DNA from 2 places in the Brevibacterium sp. 91QC2O2 genome. Region 2 is predicted to be linked to the other one. Evidence: predicted binding sites of a transcription regulator. Region 2 holds the regulator's gene; the other holds the start of a gene.
What was found. Region 2 encodes HrcA, which represses chaperone genes, less so after heat shock. Its sites were predicted from a motif close to TTNGCACTCGNNNNNNNCGAGTGCNAA; they were not measured.

Region 1: groL (chaperonin GroEL) is a predicted target of HrcA. The motif match lies at 12,092-12,118, and genes of this name have one in related genera.

What each region holds. Positions count from the first base shown of each region.
Region 1 is NZ_JANIJY010000021.1:10,787-25,458, forward strand. Features, by position in the region: gene NQ036_RS12545 (DsbA family protein) at 1-3, shown strand, start outside; tRNA gene NQ036_RS12550 (tRNA-Thr) at 113-189, shown strand; partial or broken gene NQ036_RS12555 (SPFH domain-containing protein) at 297-1,226, shown strand; gene NQ036_RS12560 (NCS2 family permease) at 1,315-2,754, shown strand; gene NQ036_RS12565 (amidohydrolase) at 2,897-4,171, shown strand; gene NQ036_RS12570 (threonine/serine exporter family protein) at 4,168-5,769, shown strand; gene NQ036_RS12575 (uracil-DNA glycosylase) at 5,809-6,492, opposite strand; gene NQ036_RS12580 (aldehyde dehydrogenase family protein) at 6,686-8,161, shown strand; gene NQ036_RS15860 (DUF222 domain-containing protein) at 8,496-10,394, shown strand; gene NQ036_RS12585 (DUF3263 domain-containing protein) at 10,665-10,964, shown strand; gene NQ036_RS12590 (LytR C-terminal domain-containing protein) at 10,969-11,592, shown strand; gene NQ036_RS12595 (cold-shock protein) at 11,758-11,961, shown strand; gene groL (chaperonin GroEL) at 12,262-13,887, shown strand; gene NQ036_RS12605 (hypothetical protein) at 14,062-14,672, shown strand, end outside.
Region 2 is NZ_JANIJY010000001.1:318,663-327,330, reverse strand. Features, by position in the region: gene lepA (translation elongation factor 4) at 1-1,698, shown strand, start outside; gene hemW (radical SAM family heme chaperone HemW) at 1,700-2,923, shown strand; gene NQ036_RS01570 (DUF4870 domain-containing protein) at 3,021-3,590, opposite strand; gene NQ036_RS01565 (DUF3097 domain-containing protein) at 3,734-4,651, opposite strand; gene hrcA (heat-inducible transcriptional repressor HrcA) at 4,814-5,824, shown strand; gene dnaJ (molecular chaperone DnaJ) at 5,873-7,006, shown strand; gene NQ036_RS01550 (16S rRNA (uracil(1498)-N(3))-methyltransferase) at 7,016-7,765, shown strand; gene NQ036_RS01545 (PhoH family protein) at 7,903-8,668, shown strand, end outside.

The DNA of each region.
Region 1 (14,672 bases), on a different contig from region 2:
TGAACCACCCCGGTCGTGCGGGCACTGGGCGGGTCGGGCCGAATGGCGTCCGGCCCACCCGGTGCTCTATGATCGTTTAGTCGGTGCGCTTCCGGTTATCCGGCAGCGCCCCGCCTCCATAGCTCAGTTGGCCAGAGCACCTGTCTTGTAAACAGGGGGTCGTCGGTTCGAATCCGACTGGGGGCTCCACCTCGCACCTGTGCACACAGTGGCAGAGTGCGCACCCGCGCAGACATGGGGCGGCCTTTCCCGTAGGGTGGATATACGACAGTCCGCCCAATGCAAAGGAGCCGGTCATGGACCCGTTAGCCCTACTCATCGTCATCCTGGTCGTCATCGTCGTCGTCGTGGTGGTGCTGGCGATCCTGTTGTTCAGCGGCCTGCGCACCAGTATCTTCTTCACGGTGCACACGCAGGAGAATGTCATCGTCGAGCGCTTCGGCAAGTTCCAGAAAGTCGCCAAACCGGGCCTGAACACCAAGATGCCCTTCGTCGAGACGACCACCCGGCCCATCTCCCTGCGGGTCCAGCAGCTGGAGGTCAACATCGAGACGAAGACGAAGGACAATGTCTTCGTCATGGTCCCGGTGGCCGTGCAGTACGTCGTGGCGGAGGAGAGCGTCGTCGACGCCTACTACCGCCTGGCCAACCCGGAGGAACAGATCCGCTCCTATGTCTTCGACACCGTGCGCTCCTCGTTGTCGACGCTGACCCTGGACACCGCATTCGAATCGAAGGACGATATCGCCACCAGCGTCGAACACCGGCTCTCGGAGTCGATGGCCCGCTACGGTTTCCGGATCGTGAACACCCTGGTCACCGACATCTCGCCGGACTCGCGGGTGCGCGATTCGATGAACTCGATCAACGCCGCTCAGCGCGACCGCGTGGCCGCCCAGGCCCTGGCGGAGGCCGATAAAATCAAGCGGGTGACACAGGCCGAGGCCGAGGCGGAATCCAAGCGGCTGCAGGGCGAGGGCGTGGCGGCCCAGCGCAAGGCGATCGCCATGGGCATCGCCGAGCAGTACGAAATGCTCAAGCAGGTGGGTATCGAGGACACCGCCGAACAGCTGTTGCTGATGACCCAGTACTTCGACACGATGCAGGACGTGGCCCGCAATGGGAAGTCGAATGTGCTGTTGCTGCCGTCGAACCCGGGTTCGTTGGGCGAACTGAACAAGGAGATCCGCAACACCCTGCTCACGGCCCAGGCCGCACGCGAATCCTGAGGTGATGGGGCCCCGGAGGGCGAATCCCATCACATCCGGGGACTTGCAGCTGACAGTCAGTCGGCGCACATGGTATTCCTGAGGAATGATTCTCGACCGTTTCTTCGCGATCACCAAGCGCGGATCGACCGTCGGCCAGGAACTCCGGGGTGGTCTGGCGACCTTCCTGGCGATGGCCTATATCGTCGTTCTCAACCCCATCATCATCGGCACAGCCCAGGATTCCACCGGCGCCTACTTAGGCGGTGGGAGTGAGCCGAACACCGTAGCGGTCGCCGCCGCGACATCCCTGGTGTCCGGGGTGCTGACCATCCTCATGGGGCTGCTGGGGAACTTCCCGATGGCGGTCTCGTCCTCGCTGGGGATGAGCGCCTTCATCACCTACGGGGTCGTCACGATCCCCGGGATGACCTGGGCCGATGCCATGGGCCTGGTGGTCATCGAGGGCGTCATCCTGCTCATCCTGGTCCTCACGGGGTTCCGCAAGGCGATCTTCGACGCCGTTCCCGCACAGCTGAAGACCGCGATCAGTGTGGGTATCGGTTTGTTCATCGCGCTCATCGGGATGATCAACGCGGGCTTCATCCACAAGGGCAGCGGAAACGGCCTGGAGCTGGGACAGGGCGGCTTCCTGTCCGGCTGGCCCATCCTGGTCTTCGTCCTCGCACTGCTGGCACTGTTCGTCATGTGGGCCGCCAAGGTCCGCGGTGCGATCCTGTACTCGATCCTCGGCGCCACCGTGCTGGCCATCGTGCTCCAGGCGGTCTTCTCCATCGGGCCCAAGACCGGCGACGACGGTGAAATCGCCAACCCGACCGGATGGGGCCTGACCGTTCCGGCACTGAACCAGAACTGGTTCAGCCTGCCCGACCTGTCCGTCCTGGGGCGGTTCAACCTGCTGGGGTCCTTCGACCACGTGGGTGTTGTGGTGACGATCCTGACCGTGTTCACCCTGCTGCTGACGAACTTCTTCGACCTGTTGGGCACCATGGTGGGCGTGGCCAAGACCGGGAAGATCTACGATGAAGTCGGTGAGATCCCACGCACGAAGCGGATCCTCGTGGCCGATGCGCTCGGCGCGATCGGCGGCGGGCTGGGCGGGACCAGCGCGAACTCCGCCTTCGTGGAGTCGACGGTGGGTGCCGGCGAGGGCGCCCGCACGGGCCTTGCCAATATCATCACAGGCGGCCTGCTGCTGGTGACGATCGTGCTGGCCCCGCTGGCCGGCATCATCCCCTCCGAGGCCGCGGCCCCTACCCTGGTGCTCGTCGGCTTCCTCATGATGCAGCAGGTCACCGACATCGACTGGACCGACGTGGAGATCGCGATCCCCGCGTTCATGACGATCGTGCTCATGCCCTTCAGCTACTCGATCACGAACGGGATCGGGGCGGGCTTCATCAGCTACTCGGTCATCAAACTCCTGCGCGGGCACGGGCGCGAAGTCCACCCGCTGATGTACGTCACCGCCGCGATCTTCGTCGTCTACTTCGTCTCCGGTCCGCTGGAGGCCGTTCTGTCCTGAGCCCGGGGCCGGTCCTGGCAGGGGAAACACCCCGGCCATGCAGGCGCCACCCCGACTGACTCGTTATCGTAGTGCTGGGCGGGACCTCGCTCCCGTCCGGCAGAAGGTCCGTCCGCGGCCGTTCATCTACCAAGGAGTTCACATGTACAACCCGGTTCCGGTTCCTTCCCGCACACCCGTCCTGCTCACCGGCGCGACAGTCCTGCCGATCGCCGACCGCGCCGGCCGGCCTGTCGAGGCGCTGGCAACCGGCGATGTGCTGCTCGTCGACGGCCGCATCGCCGCTTACGGCCCGGTCGGTACCCTGAGCGCACCGGAGGGCACTCAGACGATCGACGCCACCGGCAAGTACGTGACGCCCGGCCTGTTCGAGGCCCACGGGCACATCGGCATCGACGAGGACGGAGTGCCCGACGCCGGTGACGACACCAACGAATCGATGACCCCGGACGGTTCCGGACTGCGCGCGCTCGATGGGATCAACCCCGATGACATCGGCTTCAAGGACGCCCTGCGCGGCGGGGTGACCGCAGCTCTGATCAAGCCGGGTTCGGCCAATCCGATCGGAGGGCGCTCCGCGGCGGTCAAGGTCTGGGGCCGGATCGTCGACGAGATGCTCATCAGCCAGGACCTGTCGGTGAAGTCGGCGCTGGGGGAGAACCCCAAGCGCTTCTTCGGCAACCAGGGTAAGGAACCCTCGAAGCGCACGGGCGTGGCGCGCGAACTGCGCAGGGCGTTCACCGCCGCTCAGGACTACAGGGCCGCAAAGGAGTACGCAGAGGCCGAGGGCAAGCCCTTCACCCGGGACCTGGGCAAGGAAACGCTGGTCCAGGTACTCGACGGCGAACTCGCCTGGGACCAGCACTGCCACCGTGCCGACGACATCGCCACCGCCATCCGGCTGTCCAAGGAATTCGGCTACCGGGTCGTGATCAACCATGCCACGGAGGGCCACCGGATCGCCGACTTCCTGGCCGCCGAGGGCGTCGACTGCATCGTGGGGCCGCTGATGACCAGCCGGTCGAAGGTCGAACTGCGCAATCGGACGCTGTCGACGCCGGCCGCGCTCGCGGCCGCCGGCGTGCGGATCGCGCTGACCACCGACCACCCGGTGATCCCCATCAACTTCCTCATCCACGAGGCGTCCCTGGCGGTCAAGGAGGGACTGCCACGCGACACGGCGCTGCAGGCGCTGACCATCAACCCGGCGCTGATGTTCGGCCTGGAGGGCCGACTGGGTTCCCTGGCACCTGACACCGATGCCGATGTCGTCGTCTGGTCGGGCGATCCGCTGGACGTGCTCTCGCGCGTCGAACGGGTCTTCATCGACGGCCGGCAGGTCTACACGCACAACGACGCCACCGGCGCCGCCGATGTCGCAGATCCCTACGGTCCCACCCTCGTGAACGTGCCGTGACCGACCGGCCGCAGTCAGAAGCCGGTGAGACGGCGGCCGAGCGGGAAGCAGAGCGTCAGGCCAGGGCAGAGCGGGCGCGCAGCAGGAAGCGCGTTCAGCAGCTGCTGCGCGGCTCGGCCCAGGCCCATGCTGCCCCGCAGACCGCCGGTGGCAAACGCCGTGCCGCCGAGCGGATAGCCCGCCGGGCGGTGGACCGGATCGTCACCGATCCGGACCCCACCACCCAGCCGATCCCGCTGGTGGCCCGGCTCAAGGGGACCGCCTATCAGGCTCCGGTGCAGCCACAGGCGAAGAACGAGGACGAGGCCAGGATGATCCTGGACTTCGCCGTCGACACCGGCCGGATGCTGTTGCGCGCGGGTGCGGGCTCCAAGGACGTGGAGATCGCGGTCATCGCGGTGTGCACCGCGCTGGGCCTGCCCAATGTCGAGATCGACCTGACCTCGGGGGCGCTGACGGTCCACTACGCGGACCCGGAGGGCCGACTGCTGACCGTTGTGCGGGTGACCCGCGACGAGTCCCTGCACTATGCGAAGATCTCCTCCCTACACGCCCTGATCGCCGATATCGTCGATGGCAAGGTCGACTTCGATACGGCGCGCTCCCGCCTCGATGCCATCCGGCGGCAGCCGCGGCCGTATCCGGAATGGTTCATCACCGGTGCCTGGGCGGCCCTGGTCGGGGCGTTCACCATCCTGGTGGGTGGCGGACCGATCTCGATGACCCTGGGCTTCATCATGGCCATCGTGTTCGACGGGGTGGGCAAGCTGTTGGGCCGGACCGGTGTGCCCGGCTTCTTCATCACCGCGGGGCAGTCCCTGTTGGCGACCCTGGTCGCGACGGTCGCCTGGAACTTCGGTCTGGTCTCCAGCCCGCAGTATCTGGTGGCGGCGGGCATCGTCCTGCTGCTGCCCACTCAGAGCCTGCTGGCGGCCGTCGAGGACGCCCTGACGAGTTTCCCGCTGACCGCTGCGGGCAAGTTCGTGGGCGTGTTCATGACCTTCGCGGGAATCGTCTCGGGGATCGCCGCAGGGCTGTCCCTGGCCGCTGCCATGAACCTGCGCGATATCGACGTGCTCATCGACTCGAGTGCGCTCACGGGGCTGGGCACGGTGCTGGCCTCTTTGGCGGCCTCGGGGGTCGTCGCGGCAGCCGGAGCGGTGGGCATGCAGGCCTCCAAGCGGGTGATCCTGCCCGCCGCGGCCATCGGCATGGTCGGATTCCTGTGCAATTGGGGTCTGGGCGGCCTGGGCATCACCGGCGTGGCGAACTCGTTCATCAGCTCGCTGGTCGTCGGTGTGTTGGCCTATCCCGTGGCGATCTGGAGGCGCACCGCTTCGATCGTCTACCTGATCCCCGCGCTCTACCCGCTGCTGGCCGGCCTGTCGATCTTCTCTGCCGCCTACAACATGGTCGGCAGCGATTCGGTCACGGTCGCCTCGGGGTTGTCGGCGCTGTTCCTGGCAGTCGCCACGAATGCGGCACTGGCGGTGGGCGCCGTGCTCGGCGGCTTCATCTGCGCACCGCTGCAGAGTCATCTGCGCAAGCGGATCACCGAATACCGGCAGCAGGCAGCGGAACCGGCCACCTCGGCCTGAACGGCGCATGCGGGCCCGCAGCGGCGTCCGGCACGGGCCTCAGCCCCTGTCCACCCGCCAGTCGATCGGCGCGCTGCCCTGCTGCTCCAGCAGTCCGTTCGCCCGGCTGAAGGGCCGAGAGCCGAAGAACCCGCGGGAGGCCGACAGCGGCGAGGGATGGGGCGAGGTGATGGTCGGGACGCCCGGTAGCTGCGGGGCCAGGGACTGTGCATCGCGTCCCCACAGGATCGCCACGAGTGGGCCCCCGCGCTCCACCAGCGCGGCGATCGCCGCATCGGTGATCGCCTCCCAGCCACGGCCCCGATGAGACGCGGGCTTACCGGGGCGCACGGTCAGGCACCTGTTGAGCAGCATGACGCCCTGCTCGCTCCAGGCGGACAGATCGCCGTGTGCGGCCGGGGCGATACCCAGATCGTCGTTCAGCTCCCGGTAGATGTTGTTCAGCGACCGGGGGATCGGCCTGACGTGTGGATCGACCGCGAAGGACAGGCCTATCGGATGGCCCGGGGTCGGATAGGGGTCCTGCCCGACGATGAGCACGCGGACGTCCGCCAGAGGAGCGCGGAAGGCGCGGAACACGTTCGCTCCCGCCGGCAGATAGCCCCGGCCGGCGGCGTTCTCGGCGCGCAGGAAGTCGCCCATCGCATGGATCCGCTCGGCGACCGGGGCCAGTGCACGGGCCCAATCGGGGGCCATGATGTTGTCCAAGGGGGCATCGTCCATACGCCCAGCCTACTGGCCGTGTGCACAGGCCGTGTGCGCCGGTGCCGTGTCGTGGACGGGCCCGCGGCGTGGCGCGGGCCACTGTGATCCGGCTAGTCTGAGAGGTGGGTCCCATCCCCGGCCCCGCCGGGTCCGGACGGGCCCGCTCACAGAACATCCGGGCGCACGGGCGCCCGCTGAGAGGAGACGAGTCATGGCCGACTTCCCGGTCAAGCAGGACTGGCAGATGTACATCGGCGGCGAATGGGTCGACGCGGTCGACGGCACCCGGGCCGATGTCATCACCCCGATCGATCGCACCGTCGTCATCGCGACGGTCCCCGAAGGCAAGGATGCCGACGCGGACCGGGCGGTCAAAGCGGCCAGGGCGGCATTCCCCGCCTGGTCCGCCCTGCATTTCAAGGAACGCCAGAAGCTGTTGGTGCGCGCCGCCGACGCGCTCGAGGCGCACGCCGAGGAGCTGGCACAGCTGACCTCGGTCGACACCGGCAACGCACTGCGCACCCAGGCGCGCCCGGAGACCACCATCCTGGTCGACCTGTTCCGCTATATGGGAGGTGTCGCGGGCGAGGTCAAGGGCGATGTGCTGCCCACGGCGCCGGACCAGCTGCACTTCACCCGCCGGGTGCCCCTGGGCGTCGTCGCGGGCATCCTGCCGTGGAATTCGCCGCTGATGATCGCGGCCTTCAAGACCCCGGCCGCCCTGGCGGCGGGCAATACGCTCGTCCTCAAATGCGCCGAGGACGCACCTCTGACGATCCTCAAGATGGCCAGGATCATCGGCGACATCTTCCCCGCCGGCGTGCTCAACGTCGTCACGGGCAAGGGCTCCGTGATCGGCGAGGCCCTGACCACCCACCCGGACGTCGACAAGGTCTCGTTCACCGGTTCGACCCGCGTGGGCAAGCACGTGGCGGAAGTCGCCGGCGCCCGGCTGGCGCACTCCTCGATGGAGCTCGGCGGCAAGAGCCCGAATATCGTGTTCCCCGATTCGAACGACGACTACACGCTGTCCCAGGTGCTGTTGTCCACCCGCTTCGCCCGCCAGGGACAGTCCTGCACCATGGGCTCGCGGCTGTTCCTGCACGAGGACATCTACGATGACTTCCTGGCCAAGCTGGTCGCCGAGGTCGCGCAGATGAAGGTCGGCGATCCGCGGGAGGAGTCCACGGACATCGGCTGCGTGATCAACCAGAAGCAGTTCGACCAGATCACGAACTACATCGAGATCGGCAAGTCGATGCCCGGCGTCGACATCGCCTATGATGGCGAGGCCGACATGGAGGTCGGCGAACCCGGCTTCTACCATGCGCCGGTCATCTTCTCCAAGGCCAAGAACGACTGGCAGACCAGCCGCGAGGAGATCTTCGGCCCGGTCCTGTCGGTCATCCCCTTCTCCACGGAGGAGGAGGTCGTGGCGATGGCCAACGACTCCGATTACGGCTTGGCGGCCTATGTGTTCACCCACGATGTGGACCGCGCCCTGCGTGTGGCGGATGCGATCGAGTCCGGCTGGGTGCAGGTCAACCAGGGTGGCCCGCAGATCGTCGGTCAGTCCTACGGCGGGATGAAGACCTCGGGCTTCGGCCGCGAGGCATCCCTGGAGGGCATGTTGGAGGGCTTCACACAGATCAAGCAGATCAACGTCCACATCGCACCCCGGGACTGAGCGTAGGGAGTTCGAGCCCCGTCGTTACTGGCAACAGCTGGTAGCGGCGGGGCTCTTTCGTTCCTGATGCCACCCAGCGCATCTGCTACCACCGAAACAGACGAGCGCTACTCAACAAACATCGGAAACCAGTTTCGAATAAACCCTTCCCTTCATGAGTGACTCGCGCTACACTTGAGGTAGGTCAGGAAACCCGAATCGGACAGCAAAGTCCCGTCAGGTTTTACGGCTCGTCTTCCCCGACACAGTCACAACACGCGTGCGCTGAATACTCAGTGCGGCTTATGACAGCAACGTCCGGACCCGGGTCCGGTACAGGAGGAGGGGAGAGAACATGACCATCGATTCCACCCTCCCACGCGCTGGCTCCCCCGATCCGGATGAACCCGTAGGCTCGTCCGGAAACCGTCAGGGCCTGTCGGGAGGTGGTCCGGCTCAGGAACAGGACTCGGTCGATGGTACCGGGGTGTTCGCCCGTCCGGCTGACCCCTTTTTGACTTCTGAAGATTGGGAGCGTCTACAGGAGATCGCTCCGGAACTCGCTGTTGCGGCTGAGGCCCTCACTGGTCTGGGTGCCGGTGTGGGCACGGATCCCAGCCTTGACGCTTCCGACCTGCTCCTGGTGCTCAAGGGAATCGAACACCTCACCCGCGTGACCACCTCGACCGAGGCTGCTGTTCTGGCGCGGGCCGAACACGAGGTGCCCACTGTTGATTATGGTGCGAAGACTCTTCCTGCCCTGTTGACTCGCCTATTGAGGATTGATGGGGCGACCGCGAGGCGGCGGGTGCGGTTCGCACGCGCGATCGGTGCCGGCCGGTCTCTAACGGGTGCCCGCCTGGAACCGGCCTACCCCCATGTTGCCCTCGCCCTGGCGGACGGGGGTGTGTCGGTGGATCAGGCGCAGGCGGTAATCCGGGAGATCGAGAAAATCCCCCGCCAGGTCCGGCACGTCCACCACGCCACGGCCGAGAGACTACTCGTGGACACGGTGCCGAGTGTTGATGTGGACCAGATTCGTGTCCTGGGTACGCGGATTCGAGCCTACCTGGATCCCGATGGACGCTTCGCCGAGGTTCCACCGTTGGTTGATGAGTATCACGTGACCGTGACTCCGCGGAGGAATGGTGCGTGGAATCTGACGGGTCTATTGGATCCGGTGACGGGTGGGAAATTGCATGGGCTCTTGACGAATCGGCAGGAACCCGGAGCGCCGGTGGAGGACGCGACGGGAGCGGGTGCGGGCACGGTTACTGAGGTCGGTGGACTGGATGCGGTTCTTGCCGACACGGTTTGGGGAGAGGGCGCGGGGGTGCCCGGTGGCGGAGCTGAACCCGGGGCTGGGCTCGATGAACCCGGCTGTGACCTGCCGGCTAGCGCGGTGACGGTTGATGGCCGGCCCACGACGCGGGCGGATCATCCGTTTGGGTATCGGGAGCGGCCCGATGGGGCCAGGCGGCATGACATGTTCGCGACCTTGATTGATCGGGCTGCGGGTTCGGGTCCGCAGGGTGCGGGGATGGCTCTGGTGGTTACGGCGACTGCTGAAGAGTATGCGCAGGGGAAGGCGGAGGTGGAGTCCACTGCCGGTCCCATCCAGATCAAAGATCTGGAGTCACTGTCTCCGTGCGCGCTCGTGTATTTCCAGGCCAACCAGCCGGGTGCCCGGGAAGTCACGGTTCGGAGTGCTAGTCGGTTTGCTACGCGGCGGCAGGTTGAGTTGATTGCTGCTCGTGATCGGGGGTGTACGTTCCCGGGGTGTGATATGCCGGTGGGGTGGTGTGATGCCCACCATATGATCCCCTGGTCCACTGGTGGACCCACGACGGTGGCGAACCTGACGTTGGCGTGCCGGTTCCACCATACGTGGCATGACCAGCATGGGTGGAGGGCCGAGTTGATTGGTGGTTTGCCGGCGTGGATTCCACCCCGGCATATAGATATCGAACAGCGACCCCTATTCCATTCCCGGTTCACGGCTGCCCTGACCGATATCAGTGCCGCACGGAATGCGGAGGGTCTACCGCCGGTGTGGGTGCCTGCGGATTTCTCCCCACCTGACTGGAATGCAGCAGCAGATCCACCCGATCCACCCGATCCGTCGGGAGCATCGGATTCACTGGGCTTGCCTGGTTCGTCCGGGGCACCGGGTTCTGGCACGCCGTGGGGCACTCACGGGTCCTACACTGCCTCAGACAAGGACACGGACAACACCGACGTCCCACCCTTCTGAACTGGGTAAGCAGGCTGTCTCAAACGGGCAGCTCGCAGAAATCAACCTGGAATAGACAGCACAGGGGTTGCCCGTCAGCTCCGTGGTCTCTTTATTTCATGACTAGTGATTTCACGACTAGTGCAGGTTACCCCGACTTCTTCTCCAACCTTCCCCTGGCTGTGGGTACTTTCCCTGATCGTTGGCTGATGGACATTCCCAGAACCGTGTGGTTGAGGGGCGGGCAGCCTCGGGCCGGTTAAACTATCGGGGACGAAGGAGGAAGGTGTGATGGTCGAAGCCGAGAACACTCAAGCCGAGAGCACCCACGGCGCGGCAGCGTGCAGTGGGCTGACGGACTTCGAAGCCGCGGTGCTCGAGTTCGAAGCGCAGTGGCCCGTGTACTCCGGAGCTAAGGACAGGGCCATCCGGGAAAGTTTCGACCTGGGTGCGGCCGACTACTTCCAAGCCCTGGGCGCACTGCTCGACGACCCCCGCGCCTACATCGCAGATCCCATTCTGATCAAACGGCTGCGCCGGATCCGTGACACCCGACAGCACGGCCGTGCCGCCCACCGAATCGCAAAGTAGGAACATGACGCATCAGTATCCCGAGGACGAGTTCGACAACCTGCAACCGGTGTCGAAGAAGGGTGCGCACCGCCGCCCCGCAGGCCCCCTGAGCCAGGGCGCGGCGATCACCCTGGTGACCGTCCTGGCCATCGTCGCCCTCCTGCTGGTCGGCGGGACGATCAACATCATCAAGCGCTCCGCCGGTGATCCGGAGACGGTCGCGGAACAGGGCGCCGCCGCCGATGCGACCCAGGGCGATGACGGCAAGGACGGCGACGGTAAGGACGAGAAGTCACAGGGGGGATCGGCATCGAGCGCGCCGACCTCCGGTGAGTCGTCCGAACCCACGGCGACCGGGGACTCGGACGTCGACAAGTCGGATATCGAGGTCGGGGTGTTCAATGCCTCGGGCAAGACCGGGGCTGCCGCCAAGCTCAAGTCGACCCTGGAGAACCGGGGGTGGACGGTCACCTCGACGGGCAACCAGTCCTCGGCGTCGAAGAGCACAACCGTGTACTACAAGGAGTCCTCGAACGAGGAGGCCGCGCAGACCCTGGCCGAGGAGATCGGCGCCACGGAGACCAAACAGTCGACCCGTTTCAGCACTGATCTGGCAGTTCTTCTCTGTACCGATCTGGCTGAGTGACAGGGCGGCTCCCACACGATTTCGCAACAATCCGGCAGTCTCATTGCAGCTTTGTCATAAAAGCCGCCACCGACGGGTAATGGCCCTACGGGTGAACTATGGTGGACACCGTCGTGCGGCCGATCCTGACCGTGCGGCTTGTATCAGAGCAATAATGGAGTCATCATGACGCAAGGCACAGTCAAGTGGTTCAACGCCGAAAAGGGCTACGGTTTCATCACCGTCAACGGCGCTGACGACGACGTTTTCGTCCACCACACCCAGATCCAGATGGACGGATACCGGTCGCTTGCCGAGGGCCAGGCCGTTGAGTTCGAGATCGGTGAGGGCAGCAAGGGTCCGCAGGCGGAGAACGTCACGCCGCTGTGATCGACGGTCGATCACCGGACTTTCGGTCCCGCTGAACCGTGTGGGGCGGAACATCCTGGGGATGTTCCGCCCCACTGGTCATTCACGCTTTCATCCCGCGGCGAAATCGAGCGCGTTCCGCGGCCAGGATTTTGCACTCTCCCGGTGAGAGTGCTAAATCTATAGGTGGTGAAAGCCATCATCGTGGGTAGTGGCTGCGGGTGTCTGTGGAAGGGAAACAGGCATTCAGTAGTCGGCCGTCGCGGGCGCCGGCGATGAGGGTTCAACAATCCACCCCGTACAGGGAGGACGCTAGCCACCATGGCAAAGCTCATTGCATTCGACGAAGAAGCGCGTCGTGGCCTCGAAACCGGTCTGAACACCTTGGCTGACGCAGTCAAGGTCACGCTCGGACCGCGCGGCCGCAACGTCGTGCTGGAAAAGAAGTGGGGCGCACCGACCATCACCAACGATGGTGTGTCCATCGCCAAGGAGATCGAGCTCGAGGATCCGTACGAGAAGATCGGCGCGGAACTCGTCAAGGAAGTCGCCAAGAAGACCGACGACGTCGCAGGTGACGGCACCACGACCGCCACCGTCCTGGCCCAGGCGCTGGTCCGCGAGGGCCTGCGCAACGTCGCAGCCGGAGCCGATCCGGTCGGCCTGCGCCGGGGCATCGAGAAGGCTGTCGCGGCCGTGACCGCGACCCTGCTCGACTCCGCCAAGGAAATCGAGACCAAGGAACAGATCGCAGCCACCGCGGGCATCTCCGCCGGCGATCCGGCGATCGGTGAGCTGATCGCCGAGGCGATCGACAAGGTCGGCAAGGAAGGCGTCGTCACCGTCGAGGAGTCGAACACCTTCGGCCTGGAGCTGGAGCTCACCGAGGGCATGCGCTTCGACAAGGGCTACATCTCCGGTTACTTCGTCACCGATACGGAACGCCAGGAGACCGTTCTGGAGGATCCCTACATCCTGATCGCCAACTCGAAGATCAGCAATGTGAAGGACCTGCTGCCCGTCCTGGAGAAGGTCCAGCAGTCGGGCAAGCCGCTGCTGATCATCGCCGAAGACGTCGAGGGCGAAGCCCTGGCGGTTCTGGTGGTCAACAAGATCCGTGGCACCTTCAAGTCCGTGGCCGTCAAGGCACCGGGCTTCGGTGACCGCCGCAAGGCGCAGCTGGCCGATATCGCCATCCTCACCGGTGGCCAGGTCATCGCCGAAGAGGTGGGCCTGAAGCTCGAGAACGCCACCGTGGATCTGCTGGGCACCGCCCGCAAGGTCGTCATCACGAAGGACGAGACGACGATCGTCGAAGGTGCCGGCGACTCCGAGGAGATCGCGGGCCGCGTGGCCCAGATCCGTGCGGAGATCGAGAACACCGACTCCGACTACGACCGTGAGAAGCTCCAGGAGCGCCTGGCCAAGCTGGCCGGCGGCGTGGCCGTCATCAAGGCCGGTGCCGCCACCGAGGTCGAGCTCAACGAGCGCAAGCACCGCATCGAGGACGCGGTGCGCAATGCGAAGGCGGCTGTGGAAGAGGGCATCGTCGCCGGCGGCGGCGTTGCCCTGATCCAGGCGGGCGCCTCGGCGTTCGACACGCTCGAACTGACCGGCGACGAGGCCACCGGTGCTGCGATCGTCAAGGTCGCCATTGAGGCCCCGCTCAAGCAGATCGCGACGAATGCGGGCCTGGAGCCCGGCGTCGTGGCCGAAAAGGTCCGCACGCTGCCCATCGGACACGGCCTCAACGCCGCGACCGGCGAGTACGTGGATCTGCTGGGAGCCGGCATCAACGACCCGGTCAAGGTCACCCGTTCCGCGCTGGAGAACGCGGCATCGATCGCAGGCCTGTTCCTGACGACCGAGGCCGTCGTGGCCGATAAGCCGGAACCCGCGGCCCCCGCCGCGGATCCGACAGGCGGCATGGGCGGCATGGACTTCTGAGTCCGATCCACCCAGTACCGACAACCGGCGGCGCACCCCGATCACAGGGTGCGCCGCCGGTTGTCTTCCAGGGCTCTACCCGGTCCGGGGACAGCAGGGTTTCAGTGCGCGCACAGACTCCCACTCCATAATTGAAGGCGTCGGATCAATCAGCTTGTATCGGGAGTAGTATCCATGGGGTTTGTCTTTCTCCTCATCCTCGCCATCATCGGCGTGGGGTTCTTCTGGTCGTCGCACAAGGAGAAGCAGCGCCGGGTGGCCCAGCAGGCCGAAGAACTCGACATGGTCAGGCGGACCGCTGAAGAGGATGTCACCCAGTTCGGCGAACTAGTCGCAGATCTTGACATCGTCACCGCGGGCGTCCAACTGGACGAAGGTGGCAGGCAGGACTACAAGCGGGCTCTGGAAGCCTACGACACCGCCAAGAACACTCTGGAGGCGGTACAACGGCCCGAGGACATCGCGCATGTGACGCAGGCGCTGGAGGACGGCCGCTACGCCGCCAGCTGCGTGCGCGCCAGGGTCGAGGGCAGGCCACTGCCAGTGCGTCGCCCACCCTGTTTCTTCAACCCCCAGCACGGCCCAAGCGTCGAAGACGTCGACTGGGCTCCGGCGGGTGGGCGGTTGCGTCCCGTGCCGGTATGCGCGGCCGATGCCGAACGCCTGGCAGTGGGCGCCGAACCCGCCGTGCGCAAGGTACCGGGGGCGGATGGCTATTCCCGGCGCGCCTACTGGGAGGCGGGCCCCGCCTACGCCCAGTACAACCGCGGCTACTTCAACGGCTA
Region 2 (8,668 bases):
GACCGGATGGACATCGAACGTGAACGCGGCATCACGATCAAATCCCAAGCCGTTCGCATGCCATGGGAGGTCGACGGCACCCCGTACGCGCTGAACATGATCGACACCCCCGGTCACGTCGACTTCACCTATGAGGTCTCCCGCTCGTTGGCCGCCTGCGAGGGCACTCTGCTGCTGGTCGACGCGGCACAGGGTATCGAGGCCCAGACCCTGGCGAATCTGTATCTGGCGCTGGAGAACGATCTGGCGATCATCCCCGTGCTCAACAAGATCGACCTGCCGGCGGCGCAGCCGGAGAAGTACGCGGAGGAACTGGCCAATCTGATCGGCTGCGAGCCCGAGGACTGCCTGCGCGTGTCCGGTAAGACCGGCGAGGGCGTGGACGCGGTGCTCGACAAGATCGTCGGCGAGGTCCCCGCGCCGGTGGGCGACCCCGATGCGCCGGCCCGGGCGATGATCTTCGACTCCGTCTACGACACCTACCGCGGGGTCGTCACCTACGTCCGCGTGGTCGATGGCAAGTTGGCCCCGCGCGAGAAGATCGAAATGCTCTCCACCGGCGCCACCCACGAACTGCTGGAGATCGGCGCCTCGACCCCGGAGCCTCACCCCTCGGATGGACTGGGCGTGGGCGAGGTCGGTTACCTCATCACCGGCGTCAAGGACGTCCGCCAGTCCCGCGTGGGCGATACCGTGACGAATGCGCGCAAGCCCGCAGAAGAGGCCCTCGGCGGCTACCGGGATCCCAAACCGATGGTGTTCTCCGGGTTGTTCCCGATCGACGGTTCGGACTATCCGGACCTGCGCGATGCCCTTGACAAGCTCAAGCTCAACGATGCCGCCCTGGTCTACGAACCGGAGACCTCGGCCGCCCTGGGCTTCGGCTTCCGCTGTGGTTTCCTGGGCCTGCTGCACCTGGAGATCATCCGGGAGCGGCTGGAGCGGGAATTCGGCCTCGACCTCATCGCCACGGCCCCATCCGTGGTCTATCAGGTGACGCTGGAGGACGGCAGTGCCCGCGAGGTCACGAACCCCAGCGAGTATCCCGACGGCAAGATCAAAGAGGTCCGCGAACCCATGGTCAAGGCCACGATCCTGACCCCCAGCGAGTTCGTGGGCGCCGTGATGGAGCTGTGTCAGTCCAAGCGCGGACAGATGCAGGGGATGGACTACCTGTCCGAGGACCGTGTCGAATTGCGCTACCGGATGCCGCTGGCCGAAATCGTCTTCGACTTCTTCGACCAGCTCAAATCCCGGACCAAGGGCTACGCCTCGCTGGACTACAACGACGACGGCCAGGCCGCAGCGGACCTGGTGAAGGTCGACATCCTGCTGCACGGGGACGCAGTGGACGCGTTCTCCGCGATCGTGCACAAGGACAAGGCCTATGCCTACGGGGTGGAGATGGCCGGGAAGCTGCGCGGCCTGATCCCGCGCCAGCAGTTCGAAGTGCCGATCCAGGCGGCCATCGGCTCGCGCATCATCGCGCGCGAGACCATCAGGGCTATGCGCAAGGACGTGCTCTCGAAGTGCTACGGCGGCGATATCAGCCGTAAGCGCAAGCTGTTGGAGAAGCAGAAGGCGGGCAAGAAGCGGATGAAGATGGTGGGTTCCGTCGAGGTCCCGCAGGAGGCCTTCATCGCAGCCCTGTCCTCCGATGGCGGCGGCTCCAAGGACGGCAAGGGCAAGGACAAGTAGGGTGCCGGCCCAGCCCATCGGCGACATCCCGCCGCTCACGGGCGCTCTGCCCGCCGGCGTGGCACAGGGCAGTGCACAACGGACCTGGAGCGCCTACGTCCACGTGCCCTACTGCCGCGTGCGCTGCGGGTACTGCGATTTCAACACCTATACCTCGACGGATCTGGGCCCCGGTGCGAACCGGGAGGACTTCCGGGCGGGGATCGCCGCGGAAATGGACCTTGCCGCAGGAGTGCTCAACCGGGCGGGGGTGGCGAGGCGGCCCCTGGACACCGTGTTCTTCGGCGGCGGCACGCCCACCCTGCTGGCGGCCGAGGTGCTGGCCGGCGTGCTGCAGGACCTGCAGGAGCGCTGGCCCCTGGCCGCCGGGGCCGAGGTCACCACCGAGGCCAACCCCGACACCCTGACACCTGCGTACATCGACACCCTGGCCGCCGCGGGTTTCACCCGGATCTCCCTGGGCATGCAATCGGCGGTGCCGCACGTGCTGGAGACCCTGGATCGGACCCACGATCCGCGGCGCATTCCCGAGGTCGTGCAGTGGATCAAGGCCGCCGGCCTGCAGGTCAGCCTCGACCTGATCTACGGCACCCCGGGGGAGTCACTGGAAGACTGGCGGCGCTCTGTGGAAGTCGCCCTGGCCAACGAGCCCGACCATATTTCGGCGTACTCGCTGATCGTGGAGCCCGGCACCAAGATGGGGTCGCAGGTGCGCCGTGGAGAACTCCCGATGCCCGATGAGGACGATCTGGCCGATAAGTACGAACTGGCGGACGCGCTGTTCGCGGCCGCTGGACTGCACTGGTACGAGGTCAGCAATTTTTCTACTGGCCCGGATACCCGCTGCAGGCACAACCTCGCCTATTGGCAGGAGGGCGACTGGTGGGGGTTCGGCGCCGGCGCCCATTCGCATGTGGGCGGCACCCGATTCTGGAACGCGAAGCATCCGCGTGCCTGGGCGGCCCGGCTGGCAGCGGGCCAGTCCCCGGCAGTGGGCCGGGAAGTCCTCGGACCGGACACCCGGGAAGTCGAGCGGATCATGCTGGCAGCGCGGATCGAACATGGCCTGCGGCGCGATTCGCTGCCGGATGGGGCCACGGCGTACCTGAACCGGTTCGAGCGGATGGGTCTGTTGGAGGACGATCCGATCTGGTTCGCGCCCACTGTCTCCGGGCGCCTGATGGCCGACTACATGGTCAGGGAATTGAGCGATCTGCTGATCTGAACGCCATGCGGCGGCCCCGGCACAGAACACCGAGGGCCCCGGAGTGATTACTCCGGGGCCCTCGGTTGCGCAGGTGCGGCTCACACTCGCGGTGCGTTCACTTGATGAACTGGATGGTCATGGGGTAACGGTATCCCTGGCCCTTGTTGGCGGCAACAGCCTGCAGAATGCCGAAGACGATCTGCACGATTGCTGTTGCGAAGTAGAGAATCCCACCGATGCCGAATGTGACCACTGTGATGATGGAGATTGCAGCATTGGCAATGACAATGGTGATCCCGAAATTCAGCGCCTGCCTGCTGTGTTCCCTGACGAATGCTGACTCATCTTTCTTTACAAGGAAGAGGATGAGGGGCACGATCCAGCCGGTCAACAATTGTCCGATCCCAACCCACAGGCTTGTGGTGCGATCGTTCGGGCTGGCCCGCCAGAAGGCCTCGGAGCCCTCGCCGTAGACGCCCTCGGGCAACTGGGTCGAGGCCTGCGGGCCGGTGAAGGGCTGCTGGCCCGGCTGGTAGTAGGACTGGGCGCCGGGCTGTCCATAGCCCGGCTGGCCGTAGTTCTGTTGCGGATTCTGGGCGTAATCCGGGTTCTGCCCGTATCCCTGTCCGTAGTTCTGTCCGAGAGCGTTCTGCTCGGGCTGTTCGTTGTGGGGGTCCTGACTCATGGTCTTCCTCCTCGAATCGGCTGCGGGACGGTGTCGTACTGAGCACACCCTACCCGGCGCACCACGCCGGGTACCACATGGGGTTTGGCAAATCCGGCGCTACGAGTGCTATTCAAAGCCTTTTCCAAGGTCGGGGCGCGTGTTCAGGAGTGCCCGACTGTGACGAAGTCGATGAGTTCCTCGACCCGGCCGGACAGCGCGGGATCGACATCTCCCATGGTGCTCACACTGCGCAGGATCCTCGCCCAGGCCCTGGCCGTATCGCGGTGGTCGGCGTGGGGCCAGCCGATCCGGGCCAGGGTGCCCAGTTTCCAGTCCTCGCCCCTGGGGACCTCGGGCCAGGCCCGGATGCCGACCACCGCGGGTTTGACGGCGGCCCAGATGTCGATGAACGGGTGACCGATGATGTGGACGCTGCCGGAGTAGGCGCGGTGGGACATGACCTCGGCGGCGATTCTGGACTCCTTCGAGCCGCTGACCACGTGGTCGGCCAGCACTCCGACCCGGTGCTGCGCATCGGGCCGGAACTCGGCGAGCCGCTCGGCGAGCACGTCGAGGCCGCCCAGGGGTTCGACGACCACGCCCTCATAGCGCAGGTCCTCGCCCCAGATCTTCTCCACCAGTTCGGCATCGTGCTTTCCCTCGACCCAGATCCGGCTGGGCCTGGCCACACGGGCGGGGCTCTCGGGTACTGCGATCGACCCGGAGGCGGTCCGCCCCGGAGGGGGCCCCGCCTGGGTCCGGCGCGCTCCCGGTGCGCCATCGGCACCGATCCTGTATTCGGGTCCCCTGTGCTTGGGCCGGGTTAATTCGACCGGACGGCCGTCGATCCAGAAGCCTGCGCCCAGTTCGAAGGCGCGCCGCGTGCCCATGCGGTCCTCGAGCACCACGGAGAAGCCCCCGGGGGCTTTCTGCACCTGCAGTATCGCGCCGACGAAACCGGTGGCGACCTCCTCGACGACCAGGCCGGGGTCGGCGGGCACCTTTTGGGAACTCGGCCTGCGGTGGGCGCTGCGGCCTCCGGAGAGCACATCGCGGCCATAGGGATCGGTGAATGTCACCCCACCAATCTAGCTCGGTTCCCCGTTCGGGTGTGGGAGCCACCCGATGTGAGCGACGATATTTTGGCCCGCAGGGTCCGCGGCGTAGAATTGGCACTCCGGGTGTTCGAGTGCCAATGTGGGGGACGCAGCCGCCGACACCGTGTCAGTTGAGGAGGGGCCGTGAACGACGACCGCAGGAATCGGGTATTGCGGGCGATCATCGAGGACTACGTGGCGACCAATGAACCGGTGGGCTCGAAGGCGCTGGTGGACCGGCACGGGTTGAGGGTGTCCCCGGCCACTATTCGCAATGACATGGCAGCGCTCGAACAGGACGGTCTGATCGCCCAGCCCCACACCTCGGCCGGCCGGATTCCCACCGATAAGGGCTACCGCGTGTTCGTCGACAGACTCGACGACGTCAAGCCCCTGTCGACGGCCGAACGCCGTGCCATCTCCCGGGTTCTCCAGGCACCGGTCGACATCGACGATATGCTCGAGCGCACCGTTCGGCTGCTCTCGGGGCTGACCCACCAGGTCGCGCTCGTCCAGTACCCGACGGCCTCGCAGACCCGGGTGCGCCACGTCGAACTGGTCGAATTGACTCCGGGCCGCCTGCTGGCGGTCCTCATCACGGATTCCGGCCAGGTCGAACAGCGCGTGGTCGACTTGGGCGATGACGTGGTGCCGGTGGATCCCACGGCTCTGCGCGATGGTGTCAATCGGGCGCTGCGCGGGGTCCGGCTGGCCCGGATCGACACAGCCCTGGACGACCTCCAGGTGCCCGCCGAGCACGCAGCGGCCGGCGCCCGGCTCGCCGAGGTGCTCAAGGACCTGGCCCGACTCGGCAGGCAGGACCGTCTGTTGATGGCGGGCACCGCCAACCTGGCGCGCGCCGGCGGCGAGTTCTTCTCGCAGATCGCCCCGCTGCTCGACGCCTTCGAGGAGCAGGTCGTGCTCCTGCGGCTGCTGTCCTCGATGGCCCAGGATTCCGAACCCGTGGCGGTGCGGATCGGTCATGAGAACGACCTGGAGTCCTTCTCCTCGACCTCCGTGATCGCCAGTCCCTATGGGGGGCCGGAAGCCGGGGCCAGGCTGGCGGTGCTCGGCCCCACCAGAATGGATTACCCGACCACGATGGCCGCGGTGCGCGCGGTCGCCAAGTACGTATCCGTGATCCTGTCCGACTAGGCGGGCGCGGAGACAAGCATCCGATACGACTCAAGACGAAGGAAACACGTGAGCGATCACTATGAGACCTTGGGCGTGGCGCGCGACGCGGCGCCCGAGGAGATCAAGAAGGCCTACCGGAAGTTGGCGCGCAAGCTCCACCCGGACGTCAACCCCGGACACGAAGAGGAGTTCAAACAGGTCTCCGTGGCCTACGAGGTGCTCTCCGATCCGGTCAAGCGCAGCAACTACGATAACGGCGGTGGCGAGTACGGCCAGGCGGCCGGTGGTTTCGGCGGCGCCGGCTTCGGGGGCTTCGGCGATATCTTCGAGACCTTCTTCGGTGGGGGAGCAGGAGCCGGCCGTGGCCCGATCCCGCGCGCGCAGCGCGGTCAGGACGCCCTGGTCGACCTGCAGATCGACCTGCGCACCGCGGTGTTCGGGGGGACCGAGGAACTGTCGATTTCGACCGCGGCCCGGTGCGAGACCTGCGACGGCTCCGGCTGCCGCCCCGGTACCGACTACGACACCTGCTCGCTGTGCCACGGGCAGGGCTCCGTGCGCCAGACGACCCGCACCCTGCTGGGCAATATGGTGACGAACCAGCCGTGCTCGAACTGCCAGGGTTTCGGCACCGTGATCCCCGATCCGTGCAATTCCTGCCATGGCGAGGGCCGTGTGCGCACCGAGCGCACGCTCAGCGTCAAGATCCCCGGTGGAGTCCGCGAGGGCACCCGGATCCTGTTGACCGGGCAGGGCGAGGTCGGGCCATGGGGCGGCCCCGCGGCGGATCTGCACCTGGAGGTCGCCGTCGCCGAGGACCCCGTGTTCAGCCGTGATGGCGATAATCTGCGCGCTACCCTGCGGGTGCCGATGACGGCAGCGGCCCTGGGCACAAGCGTCACGGTGGACACCTTCGACGGGCCGCGCGAGGTCGACATCGAGGCCGGCACCCAATCGGGCACGCAGACCCGGCTGGCCGGCCTGGGCGCAACCCGGCTGCGCCGTAACAGCCGCGGCGATCTGGTCCTGACGATTCTGGTGCAGACTCCGCAGAAGGTCACCGAGGAACAGCGGGAGCTGCTCGAGCGCCTCGCCGGAATGCGCGGCGAGCACGATGCCTCCGGCCTGGTCGATGCCAGTGCCGAGAAGCACGCCAAGGGCCCCTTCTCCCGCCTGCGCGACAAGTTCGCCGGACGCTGAGGCGCGCACATGACAGCTCCCGTTTTCCTGTCGACCTTCGCCCAGCCGGGCGCCGTCGGCGATCTGCTGGGTTTCGGCCCGGAAGTGGCCGGCCATGCCGTGCGCGTGCGCAAACTCGGCCCCGGCGCTGAGGTGGACATCATCGACGGCGCCGGTCTGCGGTTGAGCGGAGTCATCGAGACCGCGAGCCCGGAGGCACTGAGCCTGCGGGTTCGCACCTGTGTGCAGGAGCCCGCCCCGCGCCCCGCACTGGTCCTGGTCCAGGCCCTGGCCAAGGGCGACCGCGATCTGGCCGGGATCGAGGCCGCCTGCGAGGTCGGCGTCGACGAGGTCGTGCCGTGGGCGGCCCAGCGCTCGATCGTCGACTGGCCGGCGAAGAAGGCCGCGAAGTCCCATGCGAAGTGGCTCAACACTCTCCGGGCGGCCACCCTGCAGGCCCGCCGGTCCAGGGTCCCCGTTCTGCACGACTTGGTCCGTGGCACCTCGCTGGCCGGCAAGCTGGGGCCCGGCGATGCCTGCATCGTGCTGCACGAAACAGCGCAGGAGCACCTGCCGCGGGTATTGGCACAGTTGCCCGAGGACCTGGAGAGGATCGTCTTCGTCGTCGGACCCGAGGGCGGGATCTCCGATGCCGAGCTCGCCGCGCTGCAGGCGGCCGGAGCCCGGCCGGCGCTGCTGGGCACGACGATTCTGCGGGCCTCGACCGCAGGACCCGTCGCACTCGGCATCGCCCAGGTCGCCCTGGGCCGTTGGGCATGATTCCGGGCGTGGCCGGGACCGGTAGACTGGGCGCGGAATCCGGCGGGCTCATCAGGAAGGACAACCCCCTGCACACTCAGTCAGCAGACACGACCCCCAGCACCACGGAGACTCCGGCCGAGGCCGTCACGGTGCGCATGAGCATCGGAGCCCAGGTCGACCCCGTCGCGATGTTCGGTCCAGCAGATGCGGGACTGCGTCGCCTCGAGGCCCTGGCCGGCGACACCCGGTTCCATGTCCGTGGCCATGACGTGACCGTCACCGGATCGCAGGCGAATGTCGACGCAGCGGTCCGCGTCCTGGGTGAAATGCGCAAACTCGCGGCGGCGGGCCAGCCGAACGATCCGGAGACCGTGGAACGCCTATGGGGCGAGCCCGCGGCAGGCGCCGACGTCCTGGGGGCGAACATCCTGTCCCACCGGGGCACGTCGATCAGGCCCAAGACCTTCGGCCAGCACCAGTACGTCAATGCGATCCGGAACCACACGATCACCTTCGGCACCGGCCCGGCCGGTACCGGGAAGACATATCTGGCCATGGCCATGGCCGTCACCGCTCTGCAGCACCGTGAGGTGGCGCGGATCATCCTGACCAGGCCGGCCGTCGAGGCGGGGGAGCACCTGGGCTTCCTGCCCGGTTCCCTGGACGAGAAGATCGACCCCTATGTGCGGCCGCTCTACGATGCACTGCACGATATGATCGATCCCGACCACATCAAGACGCTGTTGGACACCGGGGTCATCGAAGTGGCGCCCCTGGCCTATATGCGAGGGCGCACCCTCAACGACGCCTTCATCATCCTCGATGAGGCACAGAACACCACCTTCGAACAGATGAAGATGTTCCTGACCCGGCTGGGCCTCAATTCGACGATGGTGATCACGGGCGACACCTCGCAGGTCG